2 regions of the Geobacillus sp. YF-1 genome follow, and region 2 is predicted to be linked to the other one. Evidence: riboswitches for the same ligand, from Rfam matches in the RefSeq annotation. Region 2 holds a riboswitch; the other holds the start of a gene.
The links. Region 2 has a riboswitch for FMN ahead of ribD (bifunctional diaminohydroxyphosphoribosylaminopyrimidine deaminase/5-amino-6-(5-phosphoribosylamino)uracil reductase RibD). Riboswitches for the same ligand answer to the same signal wherever they lie in the genome.

Region 1: another riboswitch for FMN. It lies ahead of ACTVIM_RS08665 (ECF transporter S component); the one in region 2 lies ahead of ribD (bifunctional diaminohydroxyphosphoribosylaminopyrimidine deaminase/5-amino-6-(5-phosphoribosylamino)uracil reductase RibD).

What each region holds. Positions count from the first base shown of each region.
Region 1 is NZ_CP199850.1:1,715,983-1,727,691, reverse strand. It holds gene pepT (peptidase T) at 1-638, opposite strand, end outside; gene ACTVIM_RS08670 (threonine synthase) at 1,047-2,267, shown strand; FMN riboswitch at 2,362-2,494, shown strand; gene ACTVIM_RS08665 (ECF transporter S component) at 2,649-3,233, shown strand; gene ACTVIM_RS08660 (sulfite oxidase-like oxidoreductase) at 3,311-3,928, opposite strand; gene ACTVIM_RS08655 (DUF969 domain-containing protein) at 4,470-5,156, shown strand; gene ACTVIM_RS08650 (DUF979 domain-containing protein) at 5,157-6,116, shown strand; gene pcp (pyroglutamyl-peptidase I) at 6,149-6,796, shown strand; partial or broken gene ACTVIM_RS08640 (hypothetical protein) at 7,341-7,385, shown strand; gene ACTVIM_RS08635 (TetR/AcrR family transcriptional regulator) at 7,650-8,240, shown strand; gene ribB (3,4-dihydroxy-2-butanone-4-phosphate synthase) at 8,316-8,963, shown strand; gene ACTVIM_RS08625 (1-acyl-sn-glycerol-3-phosphate acyltransferase) at 8,994-10,262, shown strand; gene ACTVIM_RS08620 (MMPL family transporter) at 10,235-11,709, shown strand, end outside.
Region 2 is NZ_CP199850.1:2,224,650-2,236,358, forward strand. It holds gene ACTVIM_RS10975 (D-alanyl-D-alanine carboxypeptidase family protein) at 1-53, opposite strand, end outside; gene ACTVIM_RS10980 (superoxide dismutase) at 339-1,601, opposite strand; gene ACTVIM_RS10985 (DUF2935 domain-containing protein) at 1,780-2,589, shown strand; gene ACTVIM_RS10990 (hypothetical protein) at 2,720-3,112, opposite strand; gene scpB (SMC-Scp complex subunit ScpB) at 3,162-3,788, opposite strand; gene ACTVIM_RS11000 (segregation/condensation protein A) at 3,931-4,686, opposite strand; gene ACTVIM_RS11005 (DUF309 domain-containing protein) at 4,896-5,408, shown strand; gene ACTVIM_RS11010 (GNAT family N-acetyltransferase) at 5,449-5,805, opposite strand; gene ribH (6,7-dimethyl-8-ribityllumazine synthase) at 5,917-6,381, opposite strand; gene ACTVIM_RS11020 (bifunctional 3,4-dihydroxy-2-butanone-4-phosphate synthase/GTP cyclohydrolase II) at 6,400-7,593, opposite strand; gene ribE (riboflavin synthase) at 7,621-8,268, opposite strand; gene ribD (bifunctional diaminohydroxyphosphoribosylaminopyrimidine deaminase/5-amino-6-(5-phosphoribosylamino)uracil reductase RibD) at 8,268-9,368, opposite strand; FMN riboswitch at 9,580-9,713, opposite strand; gene ACTVIM_RS11035 (hypothetical protein) at 9,758-9,886, opposite strand; gene ACTVIM_RS11040 (peptidylprolyl isomerase) at 9,873-10,313, opposite strand; gene ACTVIM_RS11045 (DUF1002 domain-containing protein) at 10,451-11,341, shown strand; gene lysA (diaminopimelate decarboxylase) at 11,409-11,709, opposite strand, start outside.

The DNA.
Region 1 (11,709 bases), 510 kb from region 2:
GCATTGAAACTTTCGTATTCCAATTCGCCGAGCGGCCCGCCATCGACTGTGTAGGCAAATTGGGCGCCGAATTTGGCGACGTCAAACTTGTGCGGCCCGCGGCCGATTTCTTCATCCGGCGTAAAGGCGACGCGCACTTTGCCGTGTTTGATGTCCGGATGCTTGATGAGGTAGTGCATCGCCGTCATAATTTCCGCGATTCCCGCTTTATCGTCGGCGCCCAATAGCGTCGTTCCGTCTGTCGTAATGAGCGTATGCCCTTTGTAGTGGGCAAGCTCCGGGAAATCGTTGGGCGACAAGATGATGCCTTGTTCCTTATTTAACACGATGTCGCCGCCGTCGTACGAGTCGATCAATTGCGGGTTGACGTTGGCCCCGGTAAATTCCGACGCGGTGTCCATATGAGCCAAAAAGCCGATCACTGGCACGTTTTTGTCCGTATTGGCCGGCAATGTCGCCATCACGTAGCCGTTTTCGTCGACCGTCACTTCTTCCATCCCGATCGCTTTCAGCTCCTCGACCAGCATGTTCGCCAACTCCCATTGTCCTTGAGTCGACGGGCACGTATCGCTTTCTGGATCGGATTGAGTGTTGACTTTCGCGTAGCGGATGAAGCGTTCGATCAGTTCCTGTTTCATGGATTCATCTCCTTATGTACAAGTTTTTTTGAATGAGCGAATCATTCCGCCGATGCAGTAAGAAAAAAGAGGCGGTTCCCGTTTTATTTTACCATAGGCGGCTTCAAACGGTAAAAAAAGAGGGGACCATTTCCATGCCCAATAATGGATGTGATCCCCAGCATTTACTGACGGGATCAACACGAGGATCGTCTTAAAAATTTTATACCGCTAAACTTGACGGGTATGGGACCATTTCCTACTTAGCGCTATGATGCCCCGAGGTTGGCGTACGGCCGCTGCCATTACAGGCGCCGGTGGCAGAGGACGGTTATGGTATAATGAAAAGGCCAGTGCCTCGTTAGAAACGCGAACGTAAGTGCTTTCTGCCTCGGGCGGATGAAACAAACGGAAAGGAGAAGCCAAACGATGCGATTCAGCTATGTGTCCCATCTGTATTGCCCCAAATGTGCACGTACATATGATGTCGATCACGTGCATCAACTTTGCGAATGCGGTTCCCCGCTTCTAGTCGCCTATGATTTGGAGGCGATGCGCCAACAAGTGGCGCGCGAGATGCTCAAGGAGCGCGAGCCGAGCTTATGGCGGTATCATGAGTTGCTCCCGGTGAAACGCCCGGAACATATCGTGTCGCTCGGTGAAGGGATGACGCCGCTCGTGCCGATGCCGCGCCTTGGCCGGAACATCGGCATTGACTCGCTCTATATGAAAGACGAAGGAGTCATTCCGACAGGAACGTTTAAAGCCCGCGGGGCGGCGGTCGGAGTTTCCAAGGCGAAAGAACTGGGCGTCAAACAGCTCGCGATGCCGACCAACGGCAATGCGGGAGCGGCGTGGTCGCTGTACGCAGCGCGGGCGGGCATCCGCGCGACGGTCGTCATGCCGGTCGATGCGCCGGAACTGACGCGAAAAGAATGCGCCATCGCTGGGGCGGAGTTGTATTTCGTCAACGGCCTCATCAGCGACGCTGGGCAAATCGTGGCGAAAGCGATCCGCGAATACGGGTGGTACGATGCTTCTACATTAAAAGAACCCTACCGGATTGAAGGGAAGAAAACGATGGGGCTTGAGATCGCCGAGCAGTTCGCTTGGCAGCTTCCGGATGTCATTTTGTACCCGACCGGCGGCGGGGTCGGAATCATTGGCATTTACAAGGCGCTCAAAGAACTGCAGGCGCTTGGCTGGGTGGACGGCAAGATGCCGCGGCTGGTCGCCGTGCAGGCTGAGCATTGCGCGCCGATCGTGAAGGCGTGGAACGAGAAAAAGCGCGAATCGGAGTTTTGGCCGAATTCCCATACGGTGGCGTTTGGCATCAATGTCCCGAAAGCGCTCGGCGATTTCCTTGTGCTTGAGGCGGTGTATGAAACGGACGGCTGCGCCATTGCGATCAGCGATAAGGACATTTTGGCGGAACAGCAGGCGGTGGCGAAACTGGAAGGGGCGTTCATTTGTCCGGAAGGGGCGGCGGCGTTTGCGGCGGCCCGCAAGCTGCGCGAGAGCGGCTGGATTCGCGACGGGGAGACGGTCGTTGTACTCAACACGGGGACGGGATTGAAATACGCCGATTTGATTCAAGTCGCCCCGCCGGTGCTCGAGCCGGGGGATGAGCTGCCAAAGGAGAATGGATAAATCGGCGGAGTAGGATAACGTGGAAAAAAATGATAGACAAACGAAAAGAGGTATTGTATACTAAATTCATCGGAATAATAAAAATGAATAAACGATTCATCTTCGGGGCAGGGTGAAATTCCCGACCGGCGGTGATGAGGCGCTTGGCCTCTCAGCCCGCGAGCCGCAAGGCAGGATCCGGTGCGAGTCCGGAGCCGACAGTATAGTCTGGATGGGAGAAGATGAAGGTTTGCCGGCGTTTGGCGTCATTCGCCTGACGCTTCGTTGAGTTCGCCCTTTTTCTCCCTTACGCCCTTGGGTTTAAGGGAGTTTTTATTGGCGTCCCCGCTCGGCAGCCTTCTTCTTGTGAGGATGAATCACGAGAAGGAGAGGAGAACAAGCGTGAAATTCATCAACACCCGCACCTTTGTGGCTGTCGGGATTTTGAGCGCTGGTGCGTATTTGCTCATGATGCTCAATTTTCCGCTTCCACCGTTTCCGAACTTTTTGCTAGTCGATTTCAGCGACATCCCGGCCCTTTTCGCCGCGCTTTTGTACGGCCCGCTTGCCGGCGTGCTTGTGGAACTTCTGAAAAACGTGCTGAACTATGTTCTCGTTGGCAGTGCCACCGGCGTTCCCATCGGACAGATCGCCAACTTCACGGCCGGGGTGGCGTTCATTTTGCCTGTTTCCTTTATTTATCGAAAAGCGGCATCGAAAAAAGGCATGCTGCTTGGACTGGCGGCGGGAACAGCGACAATGGTTCTGATCATGAGCGTGCTGAACTACTACGTTTTTTTGCCGGCGTATACGCTTTTTCTCGGCGCTCCGGCGATGAGTGCGCCGGAAACAAAAGCATTGGTCATTTCTGCGATTTTGCCGTTTAACGCGGCAAAAGGAGTGCTTATGGCGGTTGTGTTTATGCTTCTCTTTTTGCGCCTTCGCCCGTGGCTACAAAAACAGGCTGCCGCACGCCGGGCAGCATAGCGAAAAAACGAGGGGTTCTGTTCCAACCCCTCGTTTTTTCATTTCTGCTGTCGATGAGTGAGGAGATTCGATTCTCTTCACCAAAACCGAAACTTGGATACCGATTCGGCGAACCGCTCTTCTTTAAACGGATTGGCGGTCATCGAATACCCGCGCTCTTCCCAGTAGCCCGGCTCGTCCTTTTTCATGAAGCGGATGCCGGACGCCCATTTCGCCCCTTTCCATAAGTAAAACGTCGCCGGCGGAATAAAGCGGAGCGGATAGCCGTGCTTCGGCGAGATGTCTTGCCAATCGTGATGCTTGTCTTTCCAGCGGTAGACAAACAGTGCATCATCGCCCATCAACGCGTCAAGCGGCAAGTTCGCCGAATAGCCAAACCGGTCGCCGTTTAAGTAGCCGTAAATTTTCACGTATTTGACATCGGGATGCAGCTCCACAAAACGCAAAAATTCGCGGAAGGCGATGCCTTCGAACGTCGTGTCGAATTTCGACCACGTCGTTACGCAGTGCATATCCACGGTCGAAATCGTCTTCGGCAGCCGCATCACTTCCTCATATGACAGCGACACTTCCTCTTTCACGTCACCGAACAGCCGAAAATTCCACGTCGCTTCATCAAATAAGTATACGTCTCCTTCGTGCAAAATCGGCCATTTTTCCGTTTCGAATTGGCCAGGAGGGAGTTGTTTCGACATAAGCAGCCACTCCTTTATGATTGATGGTCGAACATCGGCGCAAGGGAGGCGAACAGACGTCATTTTCCTTTGTTGCCGGCATTGCCGTCCGCCCAATGGACCATGGGTCATGCTCATCGGTTTTGTCGGCCGGCATGACATCCGTTGTTTTTCGGTGGCAACGGCTTCTCCCCGCATCGAGCATCAAGGCTGGAAGATCCAACGTAGTTCTCCCTGTTTTTCCATTATATCATATCCGAAAGAAAGGATGGGCGCTTCCGTTTTTCTGACGTCGAGGAAGCGGAGGATGGCAAACGTAAGGATGGGGAAAGGAATGGCGGAGTCATTTTGCCATGAAGCCAAGTTGGATACGGAACATTTTTGTCAATATTTATTGATTTTCTACTTTTCCTAATTATATAATGATAATAACAAATTTGAAACAGCTGTTCCGAATTTCGGAACAAAGGTGGGAGGGAGAGGCTGGCGAAGAAAGGGAAGGCAAAGGCGTGATGAAAGCTGGACAGCGAAATCAGTTACGTCGAAGGGGGAAAAGAAGAACATGGTGCTTATTGGTGTTGCGATCGTGATCGTCGGTTTTATCATTCGCATCAATCCGCTGCTTGTTGTCACTTTGTCTGGATTGGCAACAGGACTCTTCGCCCATCAATCGCTCTATGAGATTATTGAACAATTTGGAAAGGCGTTTACAACCAATCGATATATGGCGGTGTTCATCGCCACTTTGCCTGTCATTGGTCTTTTGGAACGGTTTGGATTGCGCGAACAGGCCGAACATGTAGTGTCAAACATCAAGGCGGCGACAACCGGGCGCATTTTGACCGCGTACTTAGTCATACGGGAAGCGGCTGCCGCGGCTGGACTCACCTCCTTGGGCGGACATGCCCAAATGGTTCGCCCACTTGTGGCTCCGATGGCAGAGGGGGCGGCCGAGGCGAAATACGGAACATTGCCGGATCGCGTCCGTGACGACATTCGCGCCCATGCGGCAGCCGTGGACAACATCGGGCTGTTTTTCGGCGAAGATGTGTTCATTGCGATCGGGGCGATTTTGTTGATGAAAGGATTTTTTGATCAAAACGGCATTCCTTCTGATCCGCTGCATATGGCGTTATGGGCGATCCCAACTGCCGTAGCTGCGTTGATCGTGCACAGCTTCCGCCTTCATCGGCTGGACCGCTCCCTTCACAAACTTCTCTATCGGGAGAATGGAAAGGGGAGAGCATAAATGTGGCTGTCAATGGAAGCGGTTTACATATTCTTAGGAATCGTTGTCACGTTAGGAAGCGTCTGGACGTTTGCCGACCGAAGCAACCCGAAACGCCTCACATCCGGGCTGTTTTACTTGCTTTACGGTGTGACGTTATTGTTTGGCAGCGTCATCCCGCCTTTTTATACAGGGGTGCTAGTCCTCATCATGGTGGCTATTGTAGGATTCGGAGGATTGAAGCTGGGAAAATACGAAGAAGCATCCCCGGAAGAAAGGCAACAACATCGCCAGCGTTTGAACAACCGCCTGTTCATCCCGGCGCTGTTGATCCCGATCTTGACTGTCATCGGTGTGACTTGGCTGAAAAATGTCAAAATCGGAGGCGCGTTCCTTCTCGATCCGAACAACGTTACTCTCGTATCATTGGGAGTGGCGACGTTCATGGCGTTGCTCATCAGCATGGCGATGACTCGGTCGACTCCGTTTGCAGCGGTCAAAGAATCGCGCCGGTTGCTTGAAACGATCGGTTGGGCCGCCCTTTTGCCGCAGATGTTGGCGACGTTAGGAACGATCTTTACAACAGCCGGGGTGGGTGCCGCTGTTTCCGAGTGGATCGGTACCATCATTCCGACGCATTCGCTGTTTTGGATTGTTGTGGCTTATTGCGTTGGTATGGCATTGTTTACCATGATCATGGGCAATGCTTTTGCCGCCTTCCCCGTTATGACCGCTGGAATCGCGGTCCCGCTGCTGATTCAACAATTTGGCGTCGACGCGAATCATGTCGCCGCTCTCGGGATGTTTTCCGGCTACTGCGGCACGTTGATGACGCCGATGGCAGCGAATTTCAACATCGTTCCCGCCGCTTTGCTTGATCTACGAGATCAACATCATGTCATTCGCGTGCAAGTGCCGACCGCGCTCATTCTGTTGGCGTTTAACATTGCGGCGATGTATGTCGTCACGCTCATGGACTGATAAAGTCATGATCAAAAGGGGATGAAGATGCGATGAAAACCGTACTTGTGACCGGATTTGCGCCGTTTGGAGGAGAAACGGTGAATCCATCGCTAGAGGCGATCAAGCCATTCGCCGGTTGGAAAACCGATACGTATACGGTTGAGACAAGGGAGATTCCAACGGTATTTGGCAAAGCGATTGAGACGTTGTATGCCGCGATGGAAGACGTGGTTCCTGATCTTGTCATTTGCGTTGGTCAAGCGGGAGGACGGCCTGATCTTTCGATTGAAAGAGTGGCGCTCAATGTGAATGATGCGCGCATTCCGGATAATGAAGGCAATCAGCCGATTGACACGCCGATTGTTCCCAATGGTCCGGTCGGTTATTGGTCCACATTGCCGGTCAAGGCGATAGTCCATGAATTAAGACGGCACGGCATACCGGCTTCCGTCTCGCATACGGCTGGAACGTTTGTGTGCAATCACCTGTTCTATGGACTCATGCACTATATCGCTGAGTCGCAACGGCCCATTCGAGGCGGGTTCATCCATATTCCGTATTTGCCGGAACAAGCCGCCCGTCATCCAGGGCAGCCGAGCATGGCGTTGGAAACGGTGGTGAAAGGATTGCGGATTGCGATCGACGTCGCATTCCGGCAGGAGGAAGATATCGCAACGAGCGAAGGATCGATCTGTTAAGGAAAGAGCAGCGAGCGCCGCATCGGAAATACGAACGGTGCTGTATCCTTCACCTCTCGGCATCAATCGGGCCAAGCAAAAGCGATCGCCATCGAGGGGGAAGGCGAAGCGGCCATCGCCACAGCGAACGTTTCGCCTATGCCTGCTGTTCCAAGCGTGCGTTTCAGCGCCCGGCCTGATTGATCGTTGCGACGATGTGTTCTCCGGAGGGAAAGATCAACGCAAGGGATCAATCCGATAAGAGTATCCTAATTAAAACGAACGGTTCCGACCAACGCGGAGCCGTTCATTTTTTATCCTCAGGCGACAGCAGCGGCAGGAATCATTTCCTTCCCCATTGCACACCGTATCCAATAGGACCATCATCATGGAAAAGATCCATGGGCAATGGTTTGCCCTCCACCTAGGAATGAAAATCCGCCCCAGCTCGGCATTTTCACGGAAAAGTTCCATGGGCAACGTTTTGCCCTCCACCCGGGGATGAAAATCCCACGCCAGTCCTGCATTTTCACAGAAAGCATATCAAAAGCGAAAAGGTCTTACGGCGGATGGAATTGTCGGACCAAAGACATGGAATATGCTCTTCTAAAATTACGAACCCTGTCGTTTGGTAGGAATTAGATTTTACGTGAGAGGGAGGATTCCAAAAGTCATACTTTTGGCCCCCTCAAAACTTTAAAGATAATATCAATAAACTGTGAACCCTCTAGCCCTTGCCTTTATAAAATATGAATAAAGTACCATTGATAATATTAAGAAGATAAAATATCATGAAAATGTTAATAAAAAAATATGTTGACAACATTTAAAAAAATTTTTATTATATGGGTGACTAGTCACCCAAGGAGGTAAAATGGAAATAATAAATCAAAAAAGAAAAAAAGAAGAAATTATTGAAGTGGCTGCTAGAGAATTTGCAGAAAAAGGGTATGACGGCGCAAACATTAATGAAATTGCAATAATGGCTGGTATCGGAAAGGGAACAATCTATCTTTATTTCAAAACAAAAAAAGATCTTTATCTCGAAACTATTCGAGCAATTGTTGATAGGTTTAATGAGATGTCTGAGCAGATTGTTTCCATGGATTTAAATCCATTTGAAAAGCTTAAGCTTGTTATTGAGACGTTCTTCCAGCTGGAACGAGAAAGCATATTCTACTTAAAGCTGTGGTCTCGACATCAATTCCAACATAATCCTGTATTTCCTGAAGAAGTATCAAAAATTTTTAAAGACTTGCGGCAGCCATTATGCGAAATTATTGAGGAAGGTGTTGAGAAAGGAGAGTTTTCAACCCCTTACCCAACTGTCACAGGTTACTTTATCCTATCGTTAATCGTAATGCTAATGCCAAATCTTCAACGTCCGAATAGTGTACCTTTGGTTCAGGAGGAAGAACGCATACCCTTTATCTTAGATATTGTGCGAAAATTGTTACAGAAATAGGGAGGTTACTCCCTCTCTATTTCTAAATAATTATGGGTGAACGGTCACCCAATAAAATGTAGGAGGGATAAGCATATGAAGTTTGACTCTGTAGAAGTTGCTCTAGAAGCTCTAGCACAAGGGAAAATGGTTATTGTTTCAGATGATGAGAATCGGGAAAATGAAGGTGATTTGGTTGCGATTGCAGAGCTTATAACACCAGAAACAATTAATTTTATGATCACTTATGGAAAAGGGCTTGTTTGCATGCCGATTACAACGGAACTTGCTCATAAACTTGAACTTCATCCAATGGTGGAAATTAACGAAGAATATTTAAAAACTGCATTCACGGTGTCGATTGACGCTCATCCAAAGTTTGGTGTTACTACTGGTATCTCTGCATGGGATCGTGCTAAAACTATTGAGATAGCCTTGCGAGAAAATGCAGTACCGGACGACCTTGTTCGACCTGGACATATTTTCCCTTTGGTTGCGCGTGACGGGGGAGTCTTCACAAGAATGGGGCATACTGAGGCTGCTACTGACCTTGCACGGTTAGCAGGTTTCAAGCCAGCGGGTGTAATCGTTGAGATTATTAATCCGGATGGTACAATGGCAAGGCAACCAGATTTATTTGAATTTAAAAAGAGGTTTAATATCCCATATATAACAATTGCTGATTTAATTGAATACCGTTTGAAGTTTGACAAACAAGGCATGGAAATGACTTCAAAGAGATAAAAAATTATATCCAGAAAAGAGGGTATTATTATGATCGGCGTAATTTCTAGGGCAGTTATTACAGCCATCACACGTCGATTTTTCCTTGGAAAGATACATGGGATTGAACACTTGCCAGATAAAGGACCTTATATAATTGTAGCAAATCATGCAAGTTTCATGGATCATTTTATTATTGCAACTGTGCTTAGATATTACCGGAAAGAAAGGGTTTACTATCTAACAAAAAAAGAATCTTTCGAAACTTTTCTTTCACGAATCTGGCATCTTTCAGTTGGATGTATTCCCTTGAACCGAAATGCAGCGGATACAACTGCCTTTCGTACAGTGCTTCGTTATCTGGCAGATGGTAAAATTATTTGTATTTATCCAGAAGGTACGAGAAGTTTTACTGGAAGAATGTTGCCAGGTAAGCCAGGAGCTGTTAAATTAGCAATGCTTGCTAAGGTTCCAATTGTACCTATCGGAATGGAAAGGACCTTCGATATCCTTCCGAAAAATCGAATGATTCCTCGGCGGATAAGAGCCATCGTCCGAATTGGAGAACCAATCTACCCGGGGAAGGGACGAGGGAAAAAAGAGATTGAGGTAGCTACGCTTCATGTTATGAGAGAAATTGCAAAACTGAGCAATGAAACTGGAACAGATTACGAAAAGCTTTCGAATGAGAATGGAATTAAGCCTCCCAATGCACTTGAGATGTTAGAGGTTGCTACAGAATGGAATGAAATTGGAATACGGCAAGGCTTAACCTACCCAATTCCTCCAAAGTTATTATTTTATCGTGCAAAGTATATTGCGGAGGAAGTGCTAAAGACAAATCCTGAACTTCCACGGGCGCATTTTGAATTAGGAAGGGCCCTTGGTCGTTTGGCTCTTCTAAGTAATCCGGTTAAAAAGATTTTTTTGGCTTTTAAGTCAAAAAGAAGATTTGAAATGGCAATTCGTTTAGATCCCAAATTTGCACATGCTCACTATGCTCTAGGTATGTGGTATCTTTCCATTCCAAAGATGTTTGGTGGGGATCCGAAAAAGGCTTTGGCCCAATATCAGCTAGCAATGCAATTGAATCCAGAGGAAATCTTTTTATATATGGGACTTGGACAATGTCAATTAAAACTTAACTTGATTGAAGATGCAAGAAAAACTTTCCTGCGTGTTCTTGAATTGCCTTCAATTTGTCCTGAGGATGACAGAAGAAAGCTAGAAGCTATGGTACAGTTATTAAGAATTGAGCCTTACACAAAATTTGAAAGAGGGTTGATATATTCATGTTTTACTGGCTTGCAAAATGGGTGACTAGTCACCCAAAGAAAATTATATTCTTTTGGATTCTTTGTTTATTGTCATCTATTAGCTTTGCACTCAAATTACCGAACGTGTTGACCGCTGGAGGGTTTAATGATCCAAAGAGTGAATCAATGAAGGCTCAAAAAATCCTCGAGGAAAATTTTAGTAACCAGTATCCACAGCAATTACTCATTGTAATTAAGAGCAGTCGGTACACTGTCGATGACCCCAATTACGAAACAGCTGTAAAACGGATTGTGAGTGTCGTACGTCAGAACTCAAAGATAGAAAATATTGAAAGCTATTACGATCATAAAAATGATGCTTTTATAGGGAAAGATAAGCACAATACATTCCTAGTCCTTGGACTAAATATGAGTGAAGATGAAGCCGCTAACTTTGTTCCAGTATTAAGTAGACAACTAAAAGAGAAAGTAACGGGGTTAGATGACTACCAATGGTGGGTTACTGGCGGACCAGCGTTAAGTTATGCACTGAACGATGCAACGAAAAAAGATTTGTCTTTTGCTGAAATGATTGCATTTCCTGTAATGATTGTTATCTTATTACTGGTTTTCCGAACAGTAGCTTCTACTGTACTTCCGCTGTTGATGTCCGCGTTTGCGCTAGTGATTACGATGGCAATTGCGTATTTCTTTGCGAAAGATTATACGATGAATATACTTCTTCAAAATGCAGTGAGTATGATCGGATTAGGAGTAATTGTAGATTATGCATTGTTTATCATTAGCCGTTATCGTCAGGAGTTAGAACATCACAGTACTGTTGAAGCGGTGCAGCGAGCTATCGTTTCAGCTGGACGATCTGTTTTTTTCTCTGGAGCTACTGTTGCTATATCGCTTTCTTCATTGTTTTTGCCAAACATCATGATTTTTAACTCCATTGCACTTGGCGGTGTAATCGTGGTCACAATGGCAGTACTGGTGGCAATTACACTTTTGCCAGCTCTTCTAACTCTTATGGGACCACGTATTCATTGGGGAAGAATACCATTATTTAAAGAACGTAAGCCTTCTAAATATTGGGAGAAAATTGCTGTACTCTTAATGAAACGTCCTGTTATTTTTTTAATTCCAAGTTTCATATTACTAAGTTTCATGGCCTATCCATCTTACAAGTTAAATATGCAGGTTCCTGTTGCTTCTGCTTCAATTCTTCCGGAACAAGATTCTGCTAGAAAAGGATTTGAAGTGTTAGCGGGGGACTTCGGTCAAGGAAATGTGTTTCCGATTCAAGTGGTCTTGAAGGCCAAGCATGGTACAGTACTATCAGATGATAATTTAAAAGCAATTGATCAGATTACGAACGATATTCAAAATTTCAATAATGTAGATAAAGTTGTTTCGTTAACAAACTGGAATATGGAATGGAAATTATCGAATTATCAACAGGCTTATAAAGCTTATGACAAACTTCCGGATTTCGTTAAAGACCA
Region 2 (11,709 bases):
ATGATCCCCGCAGCGAGGGCCATCAAAGCTATGAGCCGCTTCCATTTGTCCACGCGTATCGGCGAGGCTCCCCCTTCGGCGAGCGAGGGAAACCGCCTGTCCCCCTTTCCAAGTTGGGCTGACATGAGCGCGAGCGAGGAAAACCGTTGAAACGTCCAAGCCGTGCTTGGTACAAGTGTATGCGGGGCGCGGACAAATATGATGAAAAAATAGCGGCAGACCAAAAAGGGTGTCTACCGTGCAGATCGGGACCACCTATCGCGTGACAGAAGCGGTCAGTACGATATGAAAGAGGGTGTCCCATCCTTTTGGAACACCCTCCCTGTTTGGACATCCGGTTAAAACGGCGGCCAGCGCAGCTTCTGAGCCTCAGCAAAGCGCGCTTCGACATTGCGCCAATTCACCACATTCCACCAATTGGCAATATACGCCGCCCGGTCGTTTTTATATTGCAAATAATACGCATGTTCCCAAACGTCGAGCACAAGAAGCGGAATCACATCCCATTGCGCCATCAGCTGGTGTTTTTCCGCCTGCAAAATTTCAAGCCGATGCGCTCGCGGCGCCCAAACGAGCAGCGCCCAGCCAACCCCTTCCGCGCTTTTGGCCGCTTCGGTGAAATGGCGGCGAAAGGCAGCGAAACTGCCGAAATCGCGCTCGATTTGCGCCCGCAGTTCCCCGCGCGGCTCGCCGCCGCCGTTCGGATCCATATTATACCAAAAAATAGTATGCAAATAGTGGCCGGAACCGTGGAACGCCGCCTCCCGCTCCCAATGCTTGAGCAGCTCAAATCGGTTCGTGCGGCGCGCCTCGGCCATCATCCGCTCCGCTTGATTCAGGCCGTCGATGTAGCTTTGATGGTGTTTCGTATGGTGCAGGCGCATGATTTCTTCGGAAATATGAGGTTCAAGCGCATCATACTTGTACGGCAGCGGCGGCAAAACATGTTTGCCGGGAGGAACGGCCGGCTGTCGTTCGCGCCCGAGAGAGTCCAATGATGAATCGAGACATCCGGTCTGCTGTTCCCCGGCAGCCGCCGCCCGCGCGTTCGCTTCTTCCCTCTCATCGACAAGCGTTGATCGCTGTTCATCCTCCCGTTCGCCGTCCACCTCCGTCCGCGCTTCGGCCACGGTCACCCCCGCTGTCTGGGCAGCGGCTAGCCCCACCGCTTGCCCTTGTTCGCCGGACGGCGCACCAATGAGACGGACGGCCCGCTCGTACACCTCATCGACAAGCTGCTGCAGCGCAGCGATCGTTTCTTCGGTCCATGCATCATCGTGTTGGTCAATGTAAGCAGACAAGGCGGAAAGCCCGATATCCTCGGCAGCCCCGCGCAACGCCAGCGCCTGCTCCACCTGTTTTCCCCACTCGGCCGCCTCGAAGGCGTAATGGCGGAGCGCCGCCGCATACACCGCATCGGCGCGGCGCTGGAGCTCGCGAACCTCCTCTTTTGTCCACGCCCCGTCATGTTCGGCGATTACGGACAGCAGCGCCGCGACTCCCTCCGTGCTTGCCCCGCGCAACGCCAGCGCCTGCCTGACTTGTTCTCCCCATTCGCTCAACTCGGCCACATACTGGGCCAAAAACGTTTGATCGTCCATTTGGAAAAAACCTCCCCCTCTTTTTTCGCCATATCGTATGCCGGCTCATTGAAATCGTTCTTGTCCGCATTCACCCAAATTCCCGGCCACACATACCTATAGGAGCGAGGCAACAAACAAAGACACCGCAAGCAAAGGAGGGAGAAACAGAACCGCCGCCCAGCGGTTCTGTGAACGAATGAACAAACCACTTGAACAAGAGGCGCTTTTTGAACTCCGTTTTTGGATGCAAATTCTCGGCGACCATTGCCGGTTCATTCTTGAGGCGCTCGCGGAAAGCGAACAACCTGAAATCAATGAGGCGAAACAGCTGCAGCGCTTATTCGACGAACTGCTTGACGCCGCTCGTCAGCCGGAAGCGGTTGCCGCGTGGCCGACGCTCGTCGCTCGCGGAAAAGAGGCGGGCGAGCGGCTGCGGGCTTTCAAGCTTCATTTGCTGCGGCGCCATTTGACCGGTTCATTCCGCTTTTCCTTGCCGCCGACCTTTGTCAACCATATGGTAAACGAGCTCGATGAATGGCTGCGGCTAGCCAACAGTTACGTCCAACAAACGCGGCCGCCACGCGTCCACCCGCTTCATCACGATTTGCTTTGGTTGCTTGACGCCGCCGGCCATGCCGGAGCGATCCATGACCGGCTCGACCATACGGAAAAACAGTGGAAACAACAAAGCCATATGTTTACGAAAGAATGGGAGGCATTTTACTTAAAAGCCATTGAAATGGCCGGCTACTTGCGGGCTAACATTCACCAATTCCCGGCGCTCTCCCGCTTCCACCATCAAATCGAACTCGAGATGGCCATCTTCCAACGCTTTTTGCATGAGCTCGAAGAAATGGAATTGCAAGGGGAAGTGCTTGGCGTGCTGTCGCCGCTCATGGCCGACCATATGGCCCGTGAAGAGTGCTACTACTTACAAAAACTTGCGGAAACGACCGGTGAAGTGAAACCGCCAACGTGCGATCCGACCAAACCGCGAACCGAATAACTGGCGGCAACCGTTTCTCCAGCGGCTCGGTTAGACAGAAAAAAAGAGCGGTTCGCAAACGAAAACGAAAGCGCACGCTCTCACGTCAAACGGAACGTTTCTCTCCGGTCAAACCAAAAAGCCGCGCTGCTCACTCCGGCAGGCGGCTGCGGCCGGTGGCCGCCCATTCACTCACGAGCGCCTGCAGCGCTTCGTTAGGAACCGCGGCGAAATAGCGGCACAGTTCAGCTTCATCATGGATGTACACCCGTTTGCGCCGCCGATACGCCGGGTTTTGCCACAGGCAGACGAGGGCGACAAGATCGCGCAAATAGATGTCGCGTCCATTCGCGACAAACAGCGGATCGCCTTCATACGGCAACAGCTCGAGCAGCGCCGTCTCGAAATGGCGCAAATACAAAACCGACAGCGTTCGCTCTTCGCCACCGTCCGAATAAGTGACTTCCGAGCGATTGAAGTAGTCTTCAAACGTATTCGCCTGTGATTTTTCCAGCTCTTCACCGTGCAGGCGGCAAACGTCCATGAGCGCTCCCCTTCCTCGATCAGATGTTTTTCTTTATTTTACCATACGGCTATGGTTCATCGCTCCATTGTTCTGTCAATTTTTCAAAAAACAAATCCGCCTCCCGCTCCGGCTCGTGATCGTCCGCCCATTCCGGCAGCGGCGGCAGCTCCTCGAGCGTTTTCAACCCGAAATAATCGAGAAATTCGGCCGTTGTTCCATACAAAATCGGGCGCCCTGTTCCTTCCGCGCGCCCGACTTCTTTAATGAGCGCCCGCGCCATCAGCGTCTGCAGCGGCTTGTCGCTTTTCACCCCGCGAATCTCCTCAATTTCAGCGCGCGTAATCGGCTGGCGGTAGGCGATAATGGCCAGCGTTTCGAGCGCGGCCTGCGACAGCGGCGATGCACCCGGAGCTTCGACAAGCCTCTTTAAATAAGGGGCGTGCTCTTTTTTTGTCGCCAGCAAGAATACGCCCCCCAGTTCGATGAGTTGGATGCCGCGCTCTTCGCGCTCGCAGTCTTCTTGCAGCTTCGCGAGCACCGCTTTCGCCTCCGCCTCGTCGATTTCGAGCACGGCGGCGATTTGGGCGAGCGACAACCCTTCATCGCCGGCGGCGAACAAGAGCGCCTCCACAATCGCTTGCGCCGCTGGCTGTGAGCCAGCCGTCCCCGTTTTTCCTGCTTCTTTTTCTTCCATCACTCGTCCGTCGCGTCCGGCCGTCGAGCCGGCGCAACCTCCTCCTTTCCCGTTGTTTGCGCTCCGTCATCACCTAGCGGCGTTGCCCCCATCCGGTGCGGTCTCGCCTGCAGCCGTAAACAGAAAGCGACGGATGGGCGTCTCAGCCGCTCGGCCTAGCCGCGAGAAACAAATCGCTGAAATTTCGCTCTTGTTCCACAATGATTTCGTTTTGCTTAATCAGCTCCAAAACGGCTAGAAACGTCACCACGATATAAGCGCGGTCATAGACGGGAAATAAATCATAAAAGTTTTTCCGCCCGTTCGTCTCTCGCAGCTCCTGCAAAATCTCTGCCATTCGCTTTTCAACAGAAAGATCTTGGCGGGCGATTTTGGCCCGCAGCGGTTTTTGCAGCTTCTTGCGGCGCAGCAGTTTTGACAGGGCGCCAAGCATATCATACACGTTCACATCGAGCGGCGCCGCCTTTTTTTCATCGGCATAAGCGCTCAAGTCGCTCGGCGGTTTCGTAAACAAGAGCGCCCGCTCTTCTTCGCGCTGTTTCAGCGCACGCGCCGCTTCTTTAAACTTTTTATATTCGAGCAGCCGCTGCATCAGTTCTTCGCGCGGATCCACGTCGTCGGTAAACTCCAGTTCGCCGTCGCCAGCCTCCTCTTCCGGCGCCGGCAGCAACATTTTGCTTTTTAGGGCGAGCAGTGTGGCCGCCATGACCAGATATTCGCTAGCCATGTCCAACTCCAGCTCTTGCATGGCGTGAATGTACGCCATATACTGCTCGGTGATTTGCGCCACAGGGATGTTATAAATATCAATTTCATAACGATGAATCAAATGCAAAAGCAAATCGAGCGGCCCTTCAAAAGCTTCAATTTTCACATTGTATGACAATTGCACATCCATCCCACCATTTTTTTCGGCGCGCCGCCTCAGCGGCTTCCGTACGTACAGCCCATTTTATTGTATCATAATCAGGCGGCGGGGCGAGCAGAAATCGGTTGCTTTTTTGCCCTCGGCAGCGATGCGGCGTATAATGAAAGAAAAACGGCGCCCGCGCTCCCCGGCTGAACGAGGGAAGGCGAAGGCGGCGATGGGGAAAGGAACGGTGAGGCGTGTACCCGAAAGCGTATATCGACTATTTGGTCCATTTTCACGGCGACCGCGATTATTTTGAATGTCATGAAGTACTAGAAGAACAATGGAAGCGAGACGGACGGCCAAACGGATGGCTCGTGCTCATTCAAATCGCCGTCGCCTTCTACCATTATCGGCGCGGCAACATGTCGGGGGCGCTCCGCCTCATTCGACGAGCGCAGGCGTTGCTTGAGGAGGCCCGCGGAATGATGCGCCAACTCGGCCTCGATGATCAGGCGCTCGAAGCGCTCCTTGGCGACACCGCCGCGCGAATCGTCCGCGGCGAACCATACCGAAGCGTCGAGCTTCCGATTCGCGACCGCTCGCTTTACGAGCAATGCCTCGCCGCCTGCGCCAAACAGCAGCTCGCTTGGGGGCAGCCAAGCGACCTTGGCAACGTCGATGTGGTCAACAAACATCAGCGTCGTGACCGTTCGGGCATTCTCGCTGAGCGCGAACGAAAAAAACGGGCGAAAGCGGAGGGGAAATAGATGCCCCTCCGCTGCCCGCAGCCGCGCCGCACTCGTTCCCTTATTCATGGCAGGCGTTGCATTTATCCAAAAACGAAGCCGTCCACTCGTTCGCACACAGTCGACGGTCAGGATACGTCTCTTTCAACGCTTTGACCATCTGCTTTCCAATCCCTTGGTGGCGGTGCGATGGGTTGACGCTAATGTGCTGAATTTCCACCACATCGGGAGCGCGCAACAGAACGCCAATCAGGCCGACGATATCCTCGTCCTCTTTCCATAAAAACAGCTGCCAGTCATCGTTCGTCTCATACTGTTTGATCGTCTGCTGGAGCCGTTTCAAGTCCTTTTCCGTCGGCATAAACGACAGCAACCCCATGGCGATTTTCTCGTAGTTTTTTCGATAGCGGATGAACATAAAAATCCCTCATTATCGACAAACGTGCTTCCGAACAGGAAACGTTTTTGTCATTTTCTCTATACGTATTATAAACATTCTCACCGATATTGTGAACCGTTTCCTGCTTTTTTACGCAAATGCCCGCAACACGTTTGCCATTTCGATGGCCGACACGGCCGCTTCCCAGCCTTTATTGCCTGCCTTGGTGCCGGCCCGCTCGATCGCCTGCTCGATCGTGTCGGTCGTCAAAACGCCGAAAATGACCGGGACGCCGCTCGCAAGCGCGGCCTGAGAAACGCCTTTGGCCGCTTCACTGCAGACGTAGTCAAAATGGCTCGTGGCGCCGCGGATGACGGCGCCAAGCGTAATGACGGCGTCGAACTGCTTCGATTCGGCCAGTTTTTTCGCCACAAGCGGAATCTCAAACGCGCCCGGCACCCAGGCGACGGTGATGTCATGATCGCTGACGCCGTGTCGCGTCAAACCGTCAATCGCCCCGGACAACAGCTTGCCGGTGATGAATTCGTTAAAGCGTGCAACGACGATGGCGATTTTCAATCCTGTACCAACGAGATGGCCTTCAATGACGTTCATCATTCGTTCCCCTTTCATCTAAAAATGAAGCATATGTCCTAATTTTTCGTATTTCGTGCGCAAATACTGTTCGTTTTCCTTTTTCGGTGGCATCTCGAGCGGCACACGTTCGACGACCTCGAGCCCGTGCCCTTTTAAGCCCGCGATTTTGCGCGGGTTATTCGTGAGCAGACGCATTTTCGTCACGCCGAGGTCTTTCAACATTTGCGCCCCGATGCCGTAATCGCGCAAATCGGCCGGGAAGCCGAGCTTTTCGTTCGCTTCGACCGTGTCATAGCCTTGCTCCTGCAGCTTGTAGGCGCGCAGCTTGTTCATGAGGCCGATGCCGCGCCCCTCTTGGCGCATGTACAGCAACACTCCGCGCCCTTCCGCCTCGATTTGCCGAAGCGCCGCGTGCAGCTGCGGTCCGCAATCGCACCGGTAAGAGCCGAACACATCGCCCGTTAAGCATTCGGAATGGACGCGCACGAGAATCGGCTCGTCCGGGGTGATCTCTCCTTTGACAAGCGCCACATGCTCTTTTCCGTCGAGCACATTCGTATAACCGATGGCGCGGAATTCGCCAAATTCGGTCGGCAGCCAGATGTCCACTTCGCGCTTGACAAGCTTTTCCCGCTCGCTCCGATAGGCGATCAAGTCTTTGATCGTGATCATCTTCAAGCCAAACTGGTCAGCCATCTGCCGCAAATCGGGAACGCGCGCCATCGTTCCGTCTTCTTTAATGATTTCGCAGATGACGCCGGCCGGCGCCGCCCCGCACAGCCGGGCCAAGTCAACAGCCGCTTCCGTATGGCCGGCGCGCCGCAGCACGCCGCCTTTTTTCGCAATGAGCGGAAAAATATGGCCTGGCCGCTTGAAATCGCTCGCTTTGACATTCGGGTCAAGCAGCGCCTGAATCGTCGCCGCCCGCTCATGAGCGCTAATGCCGGTCGTTGTCGTTTTGTAGTCGATGCTCACCGTAAACGCCGTGCCGTGCGCATCGGTGTTATGGGCAACCATCGGCTCTAAGCCGAGGCGTTCCGCCAACTCTTCCGTGATCGGCACGCAGACGAGCCCGCGACCGTGCGTAATCATAAAATTAATGATATCCGGCGTCACCTTTTCGGCCAGCGCGACAAAATCCCCTTCGTTTTCCCGGTCTTCATCGTCGCAGACGATGATCACTTCTCCGTTGGCAAGCGCGGTCAGTGCCGCTGCGATGGAATCAAACATCAGCCCAGTGCCCCCCCTTTTTCCGGCTTATTTGTACCCGTGCTGCTCTAAAAAGTCAACCGTCAACCCGCGCGCTGGCGGCGCTGCTTTGGCGGCAAGAAAAGCGGCGACATATTTGCCAATCATGTCGCACTCAATATTGACGAGGTCGCCGGGCCGCTTTTCACCTAAAATGGTGGCCGCCCGTGTATGAGGGATCAGCGAAACGGTGAACGTGCGCTCGCTCAACCCGAAAATGGTCAAACTTGTGCCATCGACCGCCACCGATCCTTTCTCCATCATATACGCGCGCAGTGGAGCCGGCACTTCGATTTCATAATAAACCGCGTTCGCTTTCGGCCACTGGCGAATGATGCGTCCGACGCCGTCCACGTGCCCGCTGACGAAATGGCCGCCAAACCGCCCGTTGGCCGCCATCGCTCGCTCCAAGTTCACCTTCGATCCGGGCTTTAGCGTCTTCAGCGCCGTCGCTTTCACCGTCTCCGGCATGATGTCAACCGTAAACCGGCGATCGTCAAACGATGTGACGGTGAGACAGACGCCATTGACAGCGATGCTGTCGCCAAGTTGCACATCTTCAAGCACCCGCTTGGCGCTGATGGCCATGACGATGGCGTCCCCGGTTGCGTTCATCCGATCGATCGTGCCGATCTCTTCGATGATGCCGGTAAACATCACGCTTCCTCCTTTCGCTTCGGAACAGCGGCGATTTTCACGTCCGGACCGATCCTTTCGACCCGCCGGATGTCAAGCTCGAGCGCTTCGGCGAGACGCGGGAAGCCGAGGCCGCCGATCGGCGTAGGGGCATCCTGCCCGCCGATCAGCTTCGGGGCTATGTAGGCCACCACTTCATTGACCGCTCCCGCGCGGAGAAAGCTGTCATGGACGCGCGAACCGCCTTCCACAAACAGCGACATCACCTTCTGTTCGCCGAGCAAGCGAAGCACATCGCCGACCTCCACTCGATCGGTCGGCAGCGACACGACGCGCACGCCCCGACGCTCGTATGCCGCCGCTTTTTCCCGACTGGCGCCTCGGCCGGCGATGATCCACGTCTCCGCCTCACGGTCGGTGACGACGTGGGCGTCAAGCGGCGTGCGCAAGCGGGTGTCCAAAATAATGCGCAGCGGGTTTTTCCGCTGTTCCCCGATGCGAACGGTGAGCTTTGGGTTGTCCGCGATCACGGTGTTGACGCCGACCAAAATGGCGTCATGCTGGGCGCGGAGACGATGGACATCCTCACGGGCCGCGCTCGATGTGATCCATTGGCTTTCCCCTGTCGCCGTCGCGATTTTGCCGTCGAGGCTGCACGCGTATTTCAGCGTCACAAACGGCGTCTTTGTCGCAATGGAATGGAAAAACATCCGGTTGAGTTCATCCGCTTCTTCTTTTAAGATGCCAACGTCGACGTGAATGCCCGCTTGGCGCAGCTTGTCAATTCCTTTTCCCGCCACAAGCGGATTCGGATCGGTCGTGGCGACGACGACGCGCCGGACGCCGGCTTCGATAAGCAAATCGGCGCACGGCGGCGTTTTGCCGTAATGGCTGCACGGCTCCAGCGTCACATACACCGTGGCGCCGCGCGCTTTGTCGCCGGCCATACGAATCGCATGCACTTCGGCGTGCGGCTGTCCGGCTTTCAAATGGGCGCCAAGCCCGACCACTTCCCCGCCGTTGACGACAACCGCGCCGACAAGCGGGTTCGGCGATGTTTGTCCGCTGCCGGCTTTCGCGACATTCAACGCCAAGCGCATGTAATCTTCGTCTCGATACACGGCTTTCACCTTTTTCTTTCGCAAAAATAAAAATCCCCGGAACGACTCCGGGGCTTTGGGATGCGAGAGAATGAGTCATGATGCGCATAACAGCGAACAAAACATTCGTTCGCCTCCTATGGCTGCACGTGCCGTCTAGACACCGTTGCCCTGTTGGCCGCCGAGGGCTGCCCGCTTTCGGCACAGCGCCATCAGCCACCATGCGCACATCGCCATCCTTCTCCCATCCAGACTATACTGTCGGCTCCGGAATCGCACCGGATCGTGCCAATCAGGCTCGCGGGCTGAGAGGCGCATCGCCTCATCACCGCCGGTCGGGAATTTCACCCTGCCCCGAAGGATGCATCACCATGCTGTTTTTATTATACCATGTCAGCTTCCAAGCGTCATCATTTGACAATCCAAATCCAATACGCCGCCCCCCATAACAGGCTGGCCGCTACCAATAGGAAAAACAGCCGCCAGTTGTTGCGCCTTGTCCGCTCATCGTCCCCCGCCGGCCGCTTATTGTTCGTCAAACACTTTCACTTCCTTCATCACATCGCCGTTTTTCATCGCCTTGACAACGTCCAGCCCAGACGTTACTTGGCCGAAGACGGTATGCATCCCATCGAGGTGCGGCTGCGACTCATGAACGATGAAAAACTGGCAGCTCCCGGTGTCGCGGCCGCGGTGCGCCATCGAAATCGCCCCGGCGACATGGCGGTGCGGATTGTTGTCCGTCTCGCACGGAATCGTATAGCCGGCATCGCCCGTCCCGTTGCCGCGCGGGCAGCCCCCTTGGCTGACGAACCCGGGGATGACGCGGTGGAAGGTTAATCCGTCATAAAATCCTTCATTCGCTAATTTTTCAAAATTGGCCACCGTCACCGGCGCCTCATTCGGAAACAGTTCGAATTCAATTTTCCCGCCGTTTTCCATCAAAATATACCCTTTTTTCGCCATGATGCTTTCGCTCCTTTGCTTGTGCCTCAATCGCTTCTATCATACCATGGATGATTGGGAGAAAGAAAGTCAAAGACAAAAACGGCGGGGATGCGATATAATGATGGTGCATGTTCCATGAACAGGAGGCGAGCTAGGTGAAACGAATGATCGCTTCATCGCTGCTGGCGGTTATCATGCTGATGTTGCCGGCGATCGCCGCGGCCGATGCGGCACCGGGCGACGTCATTGTGACGCTCGGCGAAAATTTAACAAGCGACCAAAAGCAAAAAGTGCTTGAAGAAATGAAAGCGCCGGATGGGGCGCAAACGATCACTGTCTCGAACGCCGAAGAGCATAAATATTTGGGCGGGCTCATCCCGAAAGCCCAAATCGGGACGCGCGCCATTTCTTCGTCCATGATCACGATTCGCGAACCCGGCTCAGGGCTGCGTGTTGAAACCCACAACATCACATGGGTGACGAAAGAGATGTATACGAACGCCTTGATTACCGCCGGGGTGAAAGACGCCGACATTTACATCACCGCTCCGTTTCCCGTTTCCGGCACCGCGGCGCTGACCGGATTGATGAAGGCGTATGAAATTTCCTCGGACCAAGCCATCCCTGATGATGTCAAAAAAGTGGCGAACGAGGAAATGGTGCAAACGGCGAAGCTGGCTGATTCGATCGGTCCGGACAAGGCGGTCGCTTTGCTGGCAAAAATCAAAGAAGAAATGGCCGCCAATCCGCCGCAAACGGACGCCGATTTGCGGGCTCTGATCGAAAAAATCGCCGCTGACCTCGGCATTACGCTGAGCGAGAATGAAATCAACAGCCTTATGTCTCTCCTTCATAAAATGCAAAACGCCAATATCAACTGGGATCAAGTCAATGACCAGCTGAGCAAAGCGAAAGAACAGCTGTCGGCGTTTTTGCAGTCGAAAGAAGGAAAAACGTTCATTCAAAACGTGATCGACATCTTGAAAGAGATTTGGAACGCGATTAAATCAGCATTTTCCTCGAGCTCCAGCCAAGATCAGCAATGAAAATCGGCGCCCGCAAGGACAACGGGCGCCGATCGGTTGTCAAGGCCGCTTCCCAAACCGGCGGCCTTCACTTTTTCACTTTCGTTTTCCAAGGCAAATCATACTGAATCAAATCGTCATACGTCTCCCGCTTCACAACGAGCTGGGCATCGCCGTTTTCAACAAAGACGACAGCCGGGCGCGGCAGGCGATTGTAGTTGTTCGCCATCGAATAGCCGTACGCTCCCGTGCAAAAAACGGCTAAATAATCGCCCGGTTTCGCTTCCGGGAGCGCCAAATCCCAAATGAGCATATCGCCTGACTCGCAGCACTTTCCGGCAATGGATACGACTTCCGTCCGCTCTCCCCACATCCGGTTGGCGAGCATC